Regions from separate parts of the Massilia sp. DD77 genome, predicted to be linked through region 3. Evidence: predicted binding sites of a transcription regulator. Region 3 holds the regulator's gene; each other region holds the start of a gene.
The links. Region 3 encodes LexA, which represses DNA repair genes until DNA is damaged. Its sites were predicted from a motif close to ACTGTATNNNNATACAGT; they were not measured.
Positions count from the first base shown of each region.

Region 1: a site for LexA is predicted at 3,015-3,032, ahead of imuA (translesion DNA synthesis-associated protein ImuA). Genes of this name have one in related genera too.
Region 2: a site for LexA is predicted at 1,308-1,325, ahead of recA (recombinase RecA). Genes of this name have one in related genera too.

Region 1 is NZ_JBAMDH010000011.1:99,754-105,253, reverse strand. It holds gene V7778_RS08420 (heavy metal translocating P-type ATPase) at 1-243, opposite strand, end outside; gene cadR (Cd(II)/Pb(II)-responsive transcriptional regulator) at 337-792, shown strand; gene V7778_RS08410 (Y-family DNA polymerase) at 885-2,366, opposite strand; gene imuA (translesion DNA synthesis-associated protein ImuA) at 2,296-3,000, opposite strand; gene V7778_RS08400 (TnsA endonuclease N-terminal domain-containing protein) at 4,239-4,871, shown strand; gene V7778_RS08395 (Mu transposase C-terminal domain-containing protein) at 4,868-5,500, shown strand, end outside.
Region 2 is NZ_JBAMDH010000010.1:105,108-110,607, forward strand. It holds gene V7778_RS07780 (sensor histidine kinase) at 1-479, opposite strand, end outside; gene V7778_RS07785 (response regulator transcription factor) at 476-1,183, opposite strand; gene recA (recombinase RecA) at 1,388-2,464, shown strand; gene recX (recombination regulator RecX) at 2,520-2,978, shown strand; gene V7778_RS07800 (PLP-dependent cysteine synthase family protein) at 3,216-4,133, opposite strand; gene V7778_RS07805 (putative bifunctional diguanylate cyclase/phosphodiesterase) at 4,342-5,500, opposite strand, start outside.
Region 3 is NZ_JBAMDH010000017.1:11,552-17,051, reverse strand. It holds gene V7778_RS11780 (replicative DNA helicase) at 1-88, opposite strand, end outside; gene rplI (50S ribosomal protein L9) at 207-659, opposite strand; gene rpsR (30S ribosomal protein S18) at 698-988, opposite strand; gene priB (primosomal replication protein N) at 1,019-1,309, opposite strand; gene rpsF (30S ribosomal protein S6) at 1,344-1,730, opposite strand; gene lexA (transcriptional repressor LexA) at 2,150-2,782, shown strand; gene V7778_RS11750 (tetratricopeptide repeat protein) at 2,949-3,686, opposite strand; gene V7778_RS11745 (cystathionine gamma-synthase family protein) at 3,802-5,043, opposite strand; gene purF (amidophosphoribosyltransferase) at 5,051-5,500, opposite strand, start outside.

The DNA of each region.
Region 1 (5,500 bases), on a different contig from region 3:
GATGATAGGAGCCGGATCGGGGAGGCTATGCGAGACCCGCAGTTTCCGCTGGACGAGATTGAAGTCCAGCTGCCCAACGCCCGCCACCCGGCCCAGCGCCTGGCGCAGCAACCCTTCTTCAGTTGGACAGTCCATCTCGGCAATACTCAGTTCGAGTGCGCTTGTGACGACGTCCGGACTGACCAACGCCGACGTTATCTCGGCCGGCTTTGCGCAACAGGCCTTGCTCTGGCAATCCGACATGACATTTCCTCTGCAAACTATGTATAGTCGGTATTGGAAACCCTGTAGCAGGTGCAGGGTCAAGCGTCTAGCAAACGAAACAGGACAATCTCTATGAAAATTGGCGAACTTGCGGAGCGATCCGGCTGCTTGGTGGAGACCATCCGATATTACGAGCGAATCGGTCTTCTCATGCCGCCTGAGCGCGCGATGAATAATTATCGGACATACAACGAGCGGCACAGTGAACGTCTGCTGTTCATACGTCATTGCAGGGCGCTGGACATGACCCTGGACGAAATCCGGACCTTGCTGGACTTTCGGGACGATCCCCAGGTAAGGTGTGTAGGAGTAAACGAACTTCTCGACAAGCATATCGGTCATGTCGTCGAGCGGATTCGAGCGCTTACGGCTCTGGAAGCACAGCTACGTGAGCTTAGGAGCCGTTGTGTAGTCGCTGATACGACACGCTCGTGTGCCATCCTGCATGCCCTCGGTACCGAGCCTGCGCGACATACCGAGAAAAACGTCGCATTGGCATTCCCTCACGAGCTCGGACACTTTCGATAGGTATGTGGGCTACCACCACTCGGGTAGACGCTTTCCCAAAACGTGCTACCAGTAACTCAATCATGCATCTGGCGGCCGGTCAGCCGCACTCGCTACCCAAACAACCCATGGAGGAACCAGCGTGGTTCTGGGTCTTCATCGGCGCTGCTGACCCGCTCCCGATAAATCCAGTACAAGGCGTGTTCTTGGCCTTCCGCAATCCAATAGTCCCTGGCGGCCGTGCCTCCCCACCACCCCGCCTCGACACGTTCTGGGCCAGACACCATCCGCAGCGGCGAGCCATAGAACGGCCTGTGGTTTCGCACGAGCAGCGGGATCGGCTTCACTAGCAGCCAACTCGGCCGTAGAATGCTGCTCAGGTTCGGTGGCAGCTGGTCGGCAATCACCGCCTCTCGTACCTTCTCTTGGATCGGAACCCACGTGTTCGCAACCTCGGGCCGGTAATCCGCCACAGGCTTCACCTGGCGAACCTTATCCTCGCCAAGGCGCGCCACGAGCAGCTCGATCATGCGTATCTGGTCTTCCTCAGTGCCGCCCGGCTCAGGAAAAAGCGACTCAGTGGGAGGCTCCATTAGTTGCAGCTGGGTTGTCTGGAGCACCAACCCGATTACTGGAGCTTCCAGTACCAGTTTTCCAAGTCGCTCTTTCAGCAACCTCACGATGTGATCACTATGCCAGACCGGCTCGGCCAAGAGGATCTCGACTTCGGTCGGCGCACGCGCGACACGGCCGCGTTCGTGTTCAAGCTTGAGCATGATGCCCCTTACTGCAAGCTGCATTGCACACAACCAGCCGATCAGCTGCAGAACCAGACGCTGCGCGCCAGACAGCAGTAGGTCGGCATTTTCGATGCGGTCAAAAAGCTCCATCTTTGCTTTGAAGTTCGTGGGCGCCTCGATCCATTCGAACACCTCAGGAAGGCTGCCGAACGCGCGATCAAGGAGATCGAGCAATGCACGGCCACATCGACGTTGAAGACCAGGCCGCGGCAGCCGTCGCAAGTCACCGATCGTATCGCAGCCAATTCCTTCAAACCAGCTAGCGAAGGGCCTCGCCGCTGGCAAAACTGTGACTGGAAGACGATACAGCGCTCGCTCTGATGACTGTTGCTTTAACATGCGGCCGCCGCCAACGCGCGCAAGCATCCACGCTGCCCGCGCCGTTGGAGCGCAGCTTAACTTCCCAGTAAATCCCAAACCACGAAGGTCCGCGCGAACGCGTCTACATAACGATCGGATACCACCGAACAACCGCAAACTCGCGCCGATATCCAGCAACAGCGTCGACTCGTCCGCCAACGTCACTTGTGGCGTGTATTGAAGCATTGCCATCGCGACGGCCTGTAGTGCAGCTTCTTCCCGGGCAGCGGTGCGTTCATGGATCCGAGCATCCGGTGCCAGCATTAACACACCGCCGCGACGCATCGCGGGCTTGATACCCCCCATGCGCGCGCCGCGCGACATCGTTAGAACCTTCTCTCGCTCAAGGATGACCGTAACGCTGTTACTGGACCAACTCGGCTCGAAGACCTCGAGTGGAAGCTGGGGTAGATATAGTCCGATCCACAGGCGCATGACGATGAACAAAGGAGGGAGACAAGGGTAGGAACAGTGTAGTTTCGCGCTGTGGCCCCCGACGTTTTAGGAAGTCGATCTCAACACCGCCGCGCGCTGGCCGAACCCCGATCCGAAGCGGCGCAGGCGAAGGATCCTGCGCTGCTGCGAGCGGACGGAACAAAAAGAAAAGGCTTTCTCCGTCGGCAGCAGCCAAACTCAAGCGTCGCAGGCTCTCATTTCGAATGTGACCTGGCCAAAACAAAAGAGCGTGACATCCGCCATTTCGGAGAACTTGTTCGGCAGCCCAAAGGGCATCAGCTGTGCGATCAGGCTGTACCCAGGTAACTTGTAATGGATTCAATCCCATTGCAGCCAACGCGATTAAATTTGGGACATGTGGCGGCTGAATCATCATTACCCGACGCTTACCAGCTGCTGCCAGTGCAGGCTGCAGAAGCCTCAGCTCGCCTGTACCAGGCTGACGTAAATGCAGCTCAACTATGCTACTGGTCGGCCATCCCCCTCCCGGTAACTGGGCAGATAAGACAGGATGGCCGGTGTCAACACAACGCGTGCTCGAACGGCCGAGCTGCGAAGCGCGCCATAGCGACGGGTGAATCGACTCCGGCGTCGAATGGATCTTAGGTAACATATCAGCCTCACAATACTGTATGCCCATACAGTATATGATTGATTAGGTTTTAGCAAGGCGTGGACGCGTGTACCTGAAGTGCAGTAGCAAAAATCGTATGAGAAGCATTTGCAGATGTGTCCAATTGGCAACATATGATGCCTCATACAGGACAACTCCCGCGAGCTGCAGGAGGTAGGTCGTAGAGCCTACCGCAGGAAGAAGAACAAGACAGCAATTCCAGCCGTTGAATCGCCGCTGTGCTGGTAGCGCTGGTGCCGGCGCTGATCCCAAGGCCGGGGACCCGCACTGCGGACGACGTCTAGCCTTGCGCGTACGGTATCAGCTTCGGCTTGTGCCACGGCGATGGTAAGGGGCGCCATGCGTCTACGGCGCGGGCGCAATAGTCATATTGTCAAACCATGACGCGGCAATCGTGAATGCTTACAGAATGCCAGTCAAACCTGACAACGTTTGCAAGGTCAACTACGCGCTCTGCCCGCGCGGCAGTGATCGTTGCGCTCATTCGCTATGCTGCGGCCCGTTGCTCGCCGATGGGCAAACCCTTCCAGCGCGCCCTGGCAAGCAGCATGCTGGCCTTCTTCAGCCAGCCGCTGTCGGCCTGAGCGGCTTTAGTCAGCGTTGCTAGCTGCGACAGCAATTGAGTGCCTGCGGTGTTTTCAGTGCCGCTTCAGCAGGCCAACCACTATCTCCACAGCAAAAAACACTCCAATTGGAACTCTACACTTTCTAAATTCCGCGTACCTATAAAACTATTATTGCAAAATAACAGCTTTACTGAAGGGTAAGTCCGAATTTTGTTCACCAACTACGCAACAAACTATTCCATTCTCGTGAAATGAATTGCATCTGCTCGGTAAACATAGTTATATTTATTGATACTTACAAAACACGGCAGGCCATGACCCAAAGCAATTCCCAAGCAAAGTTTTCTTGATGAATCATTTGCCAGTTATCCATTACTGAGCGACTCAAAGGTTTTGTGAAGAGTTGTCAGCAAACGCAGAGCAGCCAAGGAGTCGAAAATGGCTAAAAAGCGATACACACGAAATGAATCAGATATCCAGAAATTGTTAAGTCAAGGACGCGGCCAAGGAGTTGGGGGGAAGTATTCCCCATATCTTTTCGTACGGGACGTTCCAAGTCGTGGCCGGTCACATCGAATATACAGCAAACTAAACGGCCGGGTACTTCACTTACTCTCTGATATTGAATACGCGCACTGCTTAACATTCGATATGGATGAGACAGTCATCGATATACGTGAGCAGTTTGCCTTGAGCCGAGCCGACACCATCCGCATTGCATCAGTGTTAGGCTTCAAGCATCCAAAAGACCCAACGAGCGATACCAAGTTGGTCATGACCACAGACCTAGTCATCACATATAAAAACGCGGGAAAAGTGACATATAAGGCTGTTTCAATAAAACCTAATGCTCACCTTGAAAAACCTCGCACTAAGGAGAAGCTCAAGATTGAAGAAGTATACTGGTTGGAAAGAAACATCAAATTCCAAATTTTGACAGAACACGACATACCGCTCCACCTCAAGCGCAGCCTGCAATGGCTACGACAATACAGTGACTTTTCCAATTTTGTGGAGCCACGCAACGGATATTTTTCCAAGCTTGCCCAGAACCTTATTGTTCGTATCCGGCACAAAGGAAGTGATGAATCAGGATTAGCTGATACATGCAAGGCGCTAGACGCACAGTTTGCAGATGAGCCGGGAGCTCACCTTATGATAGCTCGACACTTGCTCTCAACACGTCTGCTGCAAACCAATTTGAACCGCGAACAAATATGGGATACACCAATCTCAGAAATTAAAGTGAACAAAAAACTAGATACCTTTCGTCAATTCAGATGAATGCTTTAATTAAAAACACCGTTATCTGCTTGCCCCAAAATCAAGATACCAAGCGGATTCTTTATGTATCCCAGGGGAATGACCTAATCGTTTCCATACCGATGCGCGGCCGTCGCTGTTCGCCAGGAATTTCAAGTCATTGTGAATGGTCGAGCATGCTGGAAAATGGTGATTTGGAAATCATCAACGATCCAACGCTAGATTTACCGTTTAGCCACGCACTAACTGACGGGATGATATCTCGAAAAGAAAAAGCTTGGACTACCATTGAACCCTTGGTGAAGGATATACCGGCGATCTTTGAGTCTCGTTACCGAAACAATAAAATATCTATACGAGCCGTTGAAACAAATTGTCACGTCGACAGTATTCGAGATTGGCTATGCGAATACTGGCAGATGGGTTGCACACCTTCAGCACTCTTTGGCAAACGCAACAATTGCGGCGCCCCTGGAAAAATAAAACCAAGTAGAGCAAAAACTCTTATCACCCCGGAAGGCGATACCACGGTGGAAGTCAAACGCGGTGCTCCACGATCGAAAACCCCCGGTATCGGCATGAATATCTCCGAAGAACACAGAAATATAATACGGGTAGCGACGAATCTATTTTATAAGAAAAACAAGAAG
Region 2 (5,500 bases), on a different contig from region 3:
TGGAAGCTGTCGTTGCGGAAGGCCACCGCGCCGCCGCGCGCCGCGTCGTCGGCGCTGCCGGGTTTGGGGCGCGGCAGGTCGCGGTCGCCGTCGAGATGTTCGCCGGCCGGGCCGTTGATCAGGAAGTAGACGCTGTCGACGTCGTCGGCGCGCAGGATGTCGACCGCGCGCGCCGGCAGTTGGGCGGTGACACGCCCGTCCACGCTGCGCACCTGCTGGCTCAGCACTGTCACCCGGTCTTCCAGCGCGTCGTCGAAAGGCTGGTTGGCGATCGACTTGGCCACCAGGTAGGTGATCGCGATGCTCATCGGCCACAGCAGCAGCAGCGGGGCCAGCATCCAGTCGAGGATTTCGCCGAACAGCGAGTGGCGGATGTTCTCGTCCGGCTCGGGGTTGGGCGGGACGTAGAGCGGCTCGGCCGGCTCGTCGTCGAGCCCGGGACCGAACCCGGAGGTGAGCTCGCCCTCGCGGTCGTTCACTTGTTCTCTGCGCCGGGCGGCGCCGTGCGCGGCGCCTCGCTGAATTTCTCGAGGCAGTAGCCGAGGCCGCGCACGGTGGCGATGCGCACGCCGCCGACCTCGATCTTCTTGCGCAGGCGGTGCACGTAGACCTCGATCGCGTTGTTCGAGACTTCCTCGCCCCATTCGCACAGGTGGTCGACCAGCTGCTCCTTCGACACCAGGCGGCCGGAGCGCGCCAGCAGCACTTCGAGCAGGCCCAGCTCGCGCGCGGACAGGTCGAGCATCTGGTCGTTGATATAAGCGCTGCGGCCGACCTGGTCGTAGACCAGCGGGCCATGGCGCACCACGGCCGGGCCGCCGCCGGCGCCGCGCCGGGTGAGGGCGCGCACCCGCGCCTCGAGCTCGGACAGGGCGAAGGGCTTGGCCATGTAGTCGTCGGCGCCCAGGTCCAGGCCCTCGACGCGCTGCTCGACCGAGTCGGCGGCGGTGAGGATCAGCACCGGCAGGTGCGAGGCGCGCGCGCGCAGGCGCCGCAGCACCTCCAGGCCCGACATCTTGGGCAGGCCCAGGTCGAGGATGAGCAGGTCGAACTCCTGCGTGGACAGCGCGGTGTCGGCATCCTGGCCGTTCTTTACACAATCGATGGCATAGCCGGATTGGCGCAGGGAGCGCGTCAGCCCATCGGCAAGTACGCTATCATCTTCGGCGAGCAAAATTCGCATGGGGCACCTCGGGAAAACCGTTAGACCTTCAACAAGTCCGTATTGTGTTTGATTTGTCGCAACAATGCGAGTCTTGACCGCGCAACAGGTACTCGTCATTTCACATTTTGTGCTTGCCAAAACCACTGGATTTTTATACAGTAGTGACTCTTGATTCGGGCCGTATCGACCCTACCTTGCCTACTCCACGATTGAAAGTACACCATGGACGACAAAAAACTCGCAGTAAACGCCTCTGAAAAAGGCAAAGCGCTGGCAGCCGCCCTGGCGCAAATCGAAAAGCAGTTCGGCAAGGGCTCGGTCATGCGCATGGACACCAATGCGCCGGTCGAAGAAGTGCAGACTGTTTCCACCGGCTCGCTGGGCCTGGACATCGCGCTCGGCGTCGGTGGCCTGCCGCGCGGCCGTATCGTTGAGATCTACGGTCCGGAATCGTCGGGCAAGACGACCCTGACCCTGCAGACCATCGCCCAGATGCAAAAGCTGGGCGGCACCTGCGCCTTCATCGACGCCGAGCACGCGCTCGACGTGGGTTACGCACAAAAGCTGGGCATCAACCTGTCCGAACTGCTGATCTCGCAGCCGGACACCGGCGAACAGGCCCTGGAAATCACCGACGCCCTGGTGCGTTCGGGTTCGGTCGACCTGGTGGTCATCGACTCGGTGGCGGCACTGACCCCGCGCGCCGAGATCGAAGGCGACATGGGCGATTCGCTGCCGGGCCTGCAGGCGCGACTGATGTCGCAGGCGCTGCGCAAGCTGACCGCCTCGATCAACCGCACCAACACCCTGGTCATCTTCATCAACCAGATCCGTATGAAGATCGGCGTGATGTTCGGCAGCCCGGAAACCACGACCGGCGGTAACGCGCTGAAGTTCTACGCCTCCGTGCGCCTGGACATCCGCCGTACCGGTTCGATCAAGTCGGGCGACGAGGTGATCGGTAACGAAACCAAGGTCAAGGTCGTCAAGAACAAGATCGCGCCGCCGTTCAAGGAAGCCCACTTCGACATCCTGTACGGAGAAGGCACCTCGCGCGAAGGCGAAATCCTGGATCTGGGCGCCGACAACAAGGTCGTCGAGAAGTCGGGTTCCTGGTACAGCTACGGCGGCGAGCGTATCGGTCAAGGCAAGGACAATGCCCGCCTGTTCCTGAAAGAGCGTCCAGCCCTGGCACGCGAGATCGAGAACAAGGTCCGCGCCGCCCTGGGTGTGCGCGAACTGCCGCCGGTTGCGAACGACGACGACAGCCGTCCGAAGCTCCAGGCTGTTGGTGAGTAATTAATCGGCAGGACGGGCCGGCAATCGATCGCCGGTCCCGTCCCGCCGTCACACCATGCCAGCACCCCAACTGAGCCTGAAAGGACGGGCGCTACGCTACCTGTCCCTGCGCGAGCACAGCCGGCTTGAGCTGGGACGCAAGCTGGCCCGTTATGCCGAGGAGGGCGACGACATCGAAGCCCTTCTGGATTTCCTTGAAAAGAACAACTGGCTGTCGCAAGAGCGTTTCGCCGAATCCCTGGTCAACAGGAAGGCGAGCCGCTTCGGCAACAGCCGCGTCATGGCCGAGCTGCAAAGCCACGGCGTCAGCGGCGATGCGCTGGCCGACATCAAGGCCGGGTTGTCCGAAAGCGAGACGGCGCGCGCGCGAGAGGTCTGGCAGCGCAAGTTCGGCCGGGTCGCCCTGGACGCGGCGGAGCGCGCCAAGCAGATGCGCTTCCTGCTGCAACGCGGCTTCTCCCAGCGCGCCGCCCGCACCGCCATGCAAGGCAGTCCGGACGAGGACGAGCTGTAGCAGCACCACACGCAAGACGTCTTCGGACTCGCAATCTCCAGGCGCCAGCGTGGAGCGTCATTCCCGATATGTTTCGGCATATTCCTCAACGGGCAATGGCGCTGCACGCTGGCGCTTTTTCGTTAACTGATTTCCCCACTGGCCGCAAGACCGTCGCACCGGCGCAGGCCGCCAAGTTCCTGGCGCACCAGGGACGCGCGCAAGGCCGCAGACGCGTGACGGCAGGCGCGGGCAAGCCTAGAAATACTTCGACAAATAGAACACCCCCGAGTCGGGAAAGATGGTCGCGATGCGCTTGCCCTCCAGCCGGGGAAGCAGCTTGGCGATGCCCGCCGTCACGCTGCCGCTCGAGCCGCCGGCCAGGATCCCTTCTTCCTGCGCAAGCCGGCGCACCCAGGCCAGCCCATCCTCGTCGGCCACCTGGATCACCTCATCCACTACCGAGGGATCGAAGCTGCTCGAGGGATGGCGCTTGCCGATCCCTTCGATGACGGACGCGAACTCCGACCCCGACTCCCTGTTCTCGAGCAGATCGCGGTAGGAAGAGTTCACGGGTTCGACCCCAATGACGCGGATCGCCGGATTGCGTTCCTTCAGGTAGCGGCCGATGCCGGATATGGTGCCGCCCGAGCCGATCCCGCAAACGAACACGTCGATCTCACCATCCAGCTGCTGCCACAGCTCGGGACCGGTATCCACGTAATGCGCTTCCCTGTTGAGCTCGGAACAATACTGGTCGAGCAGGAAGGCGCCCTTGCGCGCGGCGATCTCCCTCGCCATCGACAGGTAGTCGGACGGGGCCTCTCCATCGCCCTTGTCGGCGCAAACATGCACTTTCGCCCCATAGGTGGCGATGCGCTTGATCTTCTCGCCGCTGGTGGTCGCCGGCACCGTGATCTCGCAGCCCAGCTGGCGCACCGCGCTGGCCATGGCCAACGCCGCGCCCGTATTCCCGGACGAGCTCTCGACGACACACCTGGTCCCCGGAGGAAGGTGCGTGAGCATGTAGCGCACCATGCGATCCTTGATGCTGCCGCCCGGGTTCATGTATTCCAGCTTGGCCACGACATTCGCCGCCGGGAAGAGCCGGCCGAGCTGGACCAAGGGAGTGTTGCCCACCGCTTCCATTACCGACTGCCTTACTTCACGCGCCATGTTCGCCTTCCACGAATTTGCCCGCCGTCCAGTGTATCGTCATGATATGTCATTACGATAAATTTCTCGCAGGCCGCGTGTTCAGGAGGTGGCGGCTGGGTAAGCAGGCTTCTCCATGGCGCACATGGCGCGTACGACCCTTTGGGGTGGCGTTCGGCCCGCACAAGCGCCAGGCCACGGCTCCACGGCCCGGCAAGGCCCTGGATCCTCAAGCGCCATGCCGGACCGGCGCATCCAGCCGTGCCCTGAATCTGCTGAATGCGGCGGCGTTCAAAGGCGCCGAAATGAAAAAGCCCTGGAGCTCGTCGCAGGTTTGGGCAAGCAGGTAATCACGCTGGCGGACGGTCTCGACGCCTTCGGCCACGATGCGCAGGCCGAGCGAGTGGGCCAGGCCGATCATCGCGACCACGACCTTGGCCGAAATGGCGTCGTCAGGCAGGCCGGCAACGAAAGTGCGGTCGAGCTTGAGCACATCGACCGGCAGCGATGTCAGGTATTCCAGCGACGCGCAACCGGTGCCGAAGTCGTCCAGGGAGATCGAAACCCCCAGCGCGCGCAGGGCCATGATCACCTCGAGTCCGGTTCCCTTGCTATCCAATACATCGTGCTCGGTCAATTCCACCGACAGGTAGGTCGATGCCAGGCCGTGCTCGCGCAGCGCCGTTTCGATCACCGCGACGATATCCGTTGTCGACAGTTCGCGTGCGCACAGGTTGATCGCCACTTGTACCGGCGGGTATCCCTGCTTTCGCCACGCTTCGGCGTCACGGCATGCCTGCGCCACGATCCATCGGCTCATCTCGCACATCGAACCGCTGTTGCGCAACAGTTCCAGTACCTCCAGGATCGGCAGGTCTTTCAACAGGCCGTGGTCACAGCGCAGCAGGGCCTCGGCGCGTCCGATGCTGCTGTCGCGTGCCGACATGATCGGCTGGTACTCCAGGTGGAACTGCCGCAGGCGAACCGCTTCGCGCACCGCCGCCACATGCTCGCCATGGAGCTTGGCCTTTTCGTCGAGCGCCTCGGTGAAGTAGCAGTAGTTGTCGCGGCCATCGCTCTTGACGCGATACAGCGCCAGGTCGGCTTTGCGCAACAATTCGGCGGGAACCCTGCTGTCGTCCGGGTAGGTGGCGATGCCGATACTGGCCGATAGTTTCACTTCGTGATTATGCAGGTAGACAGGCTGGCGGCACAGCGTCACCAGCTTGCGCGCGAGATAGCCGCCCTCGAGCAGCGAGCTCGTACCTGTCTGCAGGACAGCGAACTCGTCGCCGCCGAGGCGGCCAACATAATCGGTTTCCCGTGTGACACTTTTGAGCCGCAGGGCGATCTCACGCAACACCGCATCGCCGGACGCATGGCCCAGC
Region 3 (5,500 bases):
TGACGGACTGTTCTGCTTCGATGGAGTGCGGCGGGATGCGCAGGGATTCGATTTGCGGATCGGCGGGGGCGGCGTTCATGGCGGGCATTATACCTGCTCCGGTCACACGGCTGAAATAATTGGTGAAAGTTGCCAATAAAAAAAGCCGGGCGAACCCGGCTTTTTTCTTTTATACAACAACAGCTTAGCTGTGTCGAAACGGCTAATTAAGCAGCTTCGCCGACGACGGCGATGGTGATTTCCGAGACGACGTCGGTGTGCAGCGCGACGGCAATCGGGAACTCGCCAGTGGTCTTCAGCGGGCCGGTCGGCAGGCGAACCTGCGACTTCTCGACCGGGAAGCCTTGCTTGCTCAGGGCTTCGGCGATGTCGAAGTTGGTGACCGAACCGAACAGACGGCCGTCCACGCCGGCTTTCTGGGCGATGGTGACGGTCATGCCGCTCAGCTTGTCGCCTTGCGCCTGGGCAGCGGCCAGCTTTTCAGCGGCAGCCTTTTCCAGTTCGGCGCGCTTGGCTTCGAACTCGGCCACAGCCGACTGGGTAGCGCGGCGCGCCATTTTTTGCGGGATCAGGAAGTTACGTGCGTAACCGTCCTTGACTTTCACCACGTCGCCCAGGTTGCCGACGTTAACAACTTTTTCCAACAGAATGACTTGCATATTTTTCTCCAGGATCTTTTGACTGTCGTGGCCGACGATTAGGCGTTGTGCAGGTCGGTGTACGGCAGCAGCGCGAGGTAGCGGGCGCGCTTGATGGCGGTGTCAACCTGGCGCTGGTAGTGCGCCTTGGTGCCGGTCAGGCGTGCCGGCATGATCTTGCCGTTTTCCTGGACGAAGTCCTTCAGGGTGTCGACGTCCTTGTAGTCCACCTGTTCCACGCCGGCGGCGGTGAAGCGGCAGAACTTCTTGCGCTTGAACAGCGGGTTCTGCTGCTTGCGCTTGAGTTTTTCTTTAGCTTTGTTTTTGTCGAACTTTTTACCGAATGCCATTTTGAGGCTCCTGTATCTATCTAATGCCGCTTAAGCGGCTTGAAAATCAATGATGTGAAACACCAGGGCTTTGCTGTTGCGGTTTTTCTTTGCAAGGAATCCGGTGAAGCGGTAGCTGGCGCCGAGTTCCGCGCTGCCGAACCTGCCTGAAATCTCACCCGCCGCAAAGGCGGGGATTTCAAACTCGACGAGCCTGGCGACTCCGGCTTCTTCCTGTTGGCTACTATGCATCAGGATGGCGGACACGATGGGTACGCCGGCCGGGGTGTAGCGCAGGACATCACGCTCGGCGATGGTCGCTTCGAGCTCGAGCTGGTTCACTACTACCGAATACTATGGATTCCTGGAGAAAAACTTAAGCAGCTGCGGCCGGGGCAGCGGCTGCTGCTTCTGCGCGGTGGCTCTTGGCTGCGTCTTCGCGCTGGACCGACTTCATCATCGGCGACGGTGCGGTTTCGGCCTTCTTCATCTTAACGGTCAGATGACGCAGGACGGCATCATTGAATTTGAATGCGGTTTCCAGCTCGACCAGGGTCTCGTTGTCGCACTCGATGTTCATGCAGATGTAGTGTGCCTTCGGCAGCTTCTGGATCTGGTAAGCCATCTGGCGACGGCCCCAGTCTTCCACGCGATGGATGTTACCGCCGCGGCTGGTCACCGTGGTCTTGTAACGCTCGATCATCGCCGGGACTTGCTCGCTCTGGTCCGGGTGGACGATAAAAACGATTTCATAATGACGCATGCAACACTCCTTGAGGACGTTTAAACAAATGCCCACCTCGGCGTCAAGACGAGTGTGGGAAGGGAAAGCCTTCGATTATAGCCTGAAAAGTACGGGGATGGGAAATGGTATGTTGGGTCGAGGGGGCTCGCTGCGCTCGAATAATGTTGGCGGTTTGCTACGGACTTGGGTCCCCGCCTTCGCGGGGATGACGTGCGAAGGGCGCGAGCCGAAGCCCCGGAGAGTGATCTTCCGATTTCGCCGATCAACGTCATCCCCGCGCAGGCGGGGATCCAAGTTTGCGTGCGAACCACGGAAATCCGCCCTCCCCACCCCGCGCTGCACAATTTTTTTACACTTTTCGCGCGTTTCCCCTTGCGCATACCAGAATACTGTACAAAAATACAGTCTGCTCCTATAACCATTGCCGTACCACATCCATGATCAAGCTCACTGCAAGGCAAGAACAGATCCTCAACCTGATCAAGGAAGCGATCGAAAACACCGGCTTCCCGCCGACACGCGCCGAAATCGCGGCTGAACTAGGCTTCCGGTCGGCCAATGCGGCCGAGGAGCACCTGCAGGCCCTGGCGCGCAAGGGCGCGATCGAGATTTCGCCGGGCACCTCGCGCGGTATCCGCCTGGTCGGCGCCAGCGTCGAGCAGATCCCGATGCCGCCGCCGGCCCTGATGATGTCCCTGCCCCTGGTCGGCCGCGTGGCCGCCGGCTCGCCCATCCTGGCCCAGGAACACGTGGAAGCCACCTATAGCGTCGACGCCGCCATGTTCTCGGCGCGGCCGGACTTTCTGCTGAAGGTCAAGGGCTGGTCGATGCGCGACGCGGGCATCTGCGACGGCGACTTCCTGGCGGTGAAGAAGATCGACAGCGCCAAGAACGGGCAGATCATCGTCGCCCGCATCGGCGAGGAAGTCACCGTCAAGCGCTACCGCAAGACGGGCAATACCGTCGAGCTGCTGCCGGAGAATCCGGACTTCAAGGTGATCCGGGTGGAACCGGGCGACGAGTTCGCGCTCGAGGGGCTGGCGGTGGGGTTGATGCGTAGCTGGCACTAAGTGCCTGTTGCGGTAACTCTGCGCTACGAACTTGGATCCCCGCCTTCGCGGGGACGACGGATTTGATAGCGCGGCCAAAGTCGTAGGCTCGGGATACTCATCACCTTAAATTAACGTCATCCCCGCGCAGGCGGGGACCCAGGTTTGCTGGATCAGCCAGGCACGCTCACTTCACCTTCGACTTGATCGACCCATCCCCCGCACTATTCTTGATCATCGCATTGTGCTCCGCCACATACGCCTCGGTCGCCGCGCGCCAGGCCGCGAAATCCGCCAGGATCAGCTTGGAACTCACCTTCGCCTCTTCCGCCAGGTTCTCGCGCACCCGCTCCAGGTGAGCCTGGGCCGCCTCGGTCTCCTGTTTGCTCATCAGCTTGGCGATATCCGCCGGGATCTTCTTGGTCAGCGGTGAGGATGCGTTCAGGTTCGTCACGAACTTGTTGTAGCAGTTCTGCCAGGTGGTGACCGCGCCGCTGACGCGGTCGATCTCCTCGTTGATCTTGGACATGCTGGGAATACGCGGCGCCTTGCAGGCGAACTCGCCGGACCTCAGTTCCGAACCGTCGTAGCCCTTGACCCAGTAGTCGATGTCCGCGCGGCGCTCCACGCGCTGCTTCATCACCTCGAGCGAGGCCGCCGCCACCTTGTTGCCCTTGGCGGCCGCCTTGCGGAACAGGGCCTCGGCCTTGGCCTCGTCCACCTGCCCCGCTTCGCCATACCAGTACATCTGCGCCAGGTGCTGCTGCGCTTCCGGATTGCCGGCGTCGGACAGTTTAGTGTACAGCTTGAGCGCGGCCGGGTAGTCCTTCTTGGCGAAGGCGGCATGGGCGTCTTCGAGCGGACCTGCAAGGGCGGTGGTGGACAGCAGGAGGGAGAAGGCGAGAACGGACAGGGAGCGTTTCATGGGCAGCGATGAAGGTAGCAAATCGAAGGCCCATGATAGCGGCATTCCCCCACCCTGCTCAACCGCTGAAACAAAAACGGCGTGGAACGGGGCCGGCATGCAGTCGGCCCGGTATTTACGCGCCGAGCGCCTGGCGGAAGTCCGCCAGCAGGTCGTCGGTGTCCTCGATGCCCACCGAGACGCGGATCAGGGACTCCGCGATGCCCATGCTGGCGCGGCGCTCCGCGCCCATCTCGAAGAAGATGGTATGCGCCACCGGGATCACCAGGGTGCGGGTGTCACCCAGGTTGCTGGCCGGGATGCCGAGCTTGAGGCGGTTCAGGTAGTCGAAGCAGTCGATGCCTTCCTTCAGCTCGAAGGACAGCAGCGAACCGCCCGAACGGAACAGCTCCTTGACGATGCCGTTCTGCGGATGCGAAGCCAGGCCCGGATAGTGGACCGCGGAGACCCGCTCATCGGCCTCCAGCATCCGGGCCAGCGCCAGGGCGTTCGCGCTGGTGCGTTCCATGCGCAGCGCCAGGGTCTCGGCGCCCACCGCGATGTGGTGGGCCGCTTCCGGACCGAGCGCCGCGCCGAAGTCGCGCAAGGCCTTCGCGCGCAGCTGGGCCATGCCCTGGGCCTGCGGCGGCTGCTTGCGGAAATTCTGGGCGATGTTCGGATAGGCGCTCCAATCGAACAGGCCGGTGTCGGTCAGGGCGCCGCCCAGCGCGATGCCGTGGCCGCCGATCGACTTGGTCAGCGAATTGACCACCAGGCCGGCGCCGACCGCCTTGGGGCGGAACAGCCAAGGCGTGGTCATGGTGTTGTCGACCACGTAAAGGATGCCGCGCTCGCGGCACAGCTTGCCGATGCGGGCCAGGTCCGCCACCTGGGTGCGCGGATTGGCGATGGTCTCGACGAACACCAGGCGAGTGTTCGGCGTGAGCGCCGCCTCGACCTGGCCGGCGTCGGTGGCGTCGACAAAGCTGACATCGACGCCCTGCCCCGCGACCGTCTGCCACAGGCTGTTGGTGTTCCCGAACAGGAAGGACGAGGAGACGATGTGGTCGCCCGCCTTGAGCAGCGCCTGGAACAGCGCGCCGATGGCGCCCATGCCGGTGGCGAAGCACAGCGAGGCGACACCGTCTTCCATCTTCGTGATCTTGTCCTCGAGCGCGCCGACGGTCGGGTTGCCCTGGCGGCCGTAGCGGAAGCCCGGTTCCTTGCCCTGGAAGACCGAGGCCAGCTGGCGCGCATCGCCGTAGCCGAAGGCCACCGAGGTGTGCACCGGCTTGTGCAGCGAGCCCTGCTCGATCGCCTTGCGGCGATCATTGTGCAGGATCGTGGTGGTGAAGCCGTACTTGTTGGACTCGGTCATGGCGAACCTACTCGGCGGCGACCGGCGGATTCAGGTTGAGCTGAGTGCGCACCGGATCCTCGACCGTGGCCTTGCTCGGGTTGTGGCGCGCCGATTCCAGCTTGTCGAGGTATTCCGGGGTCACGTCGCCGGTCACGTACACGCCGTCGAAGCACGAGGCCTCGAAGTTCTTCAGCGCCGGGTTGACGTCCGAGATCGCGCGCTTCAGCGCGTCGACGTCCTGGTAGACCACACGGTCGGCGGTGATCTCGGTGCAGACTTCCTCGACCGTGCGGCCGTGGGCGATCAGCTCGTCGCGGGTCGGCATGTCGATGCCGTACACGTTCGGGTACAGCACCGGCGGCGCGGCCGAGGCGAAGAACACCTTGCGGGCGCCCGCTTCGCGCGCCATCTGCACGATCTCGCGGCTGGTGGTGCCGCGCACGATCGAATCGTCGACCAGCAGCACGTTCTTGTC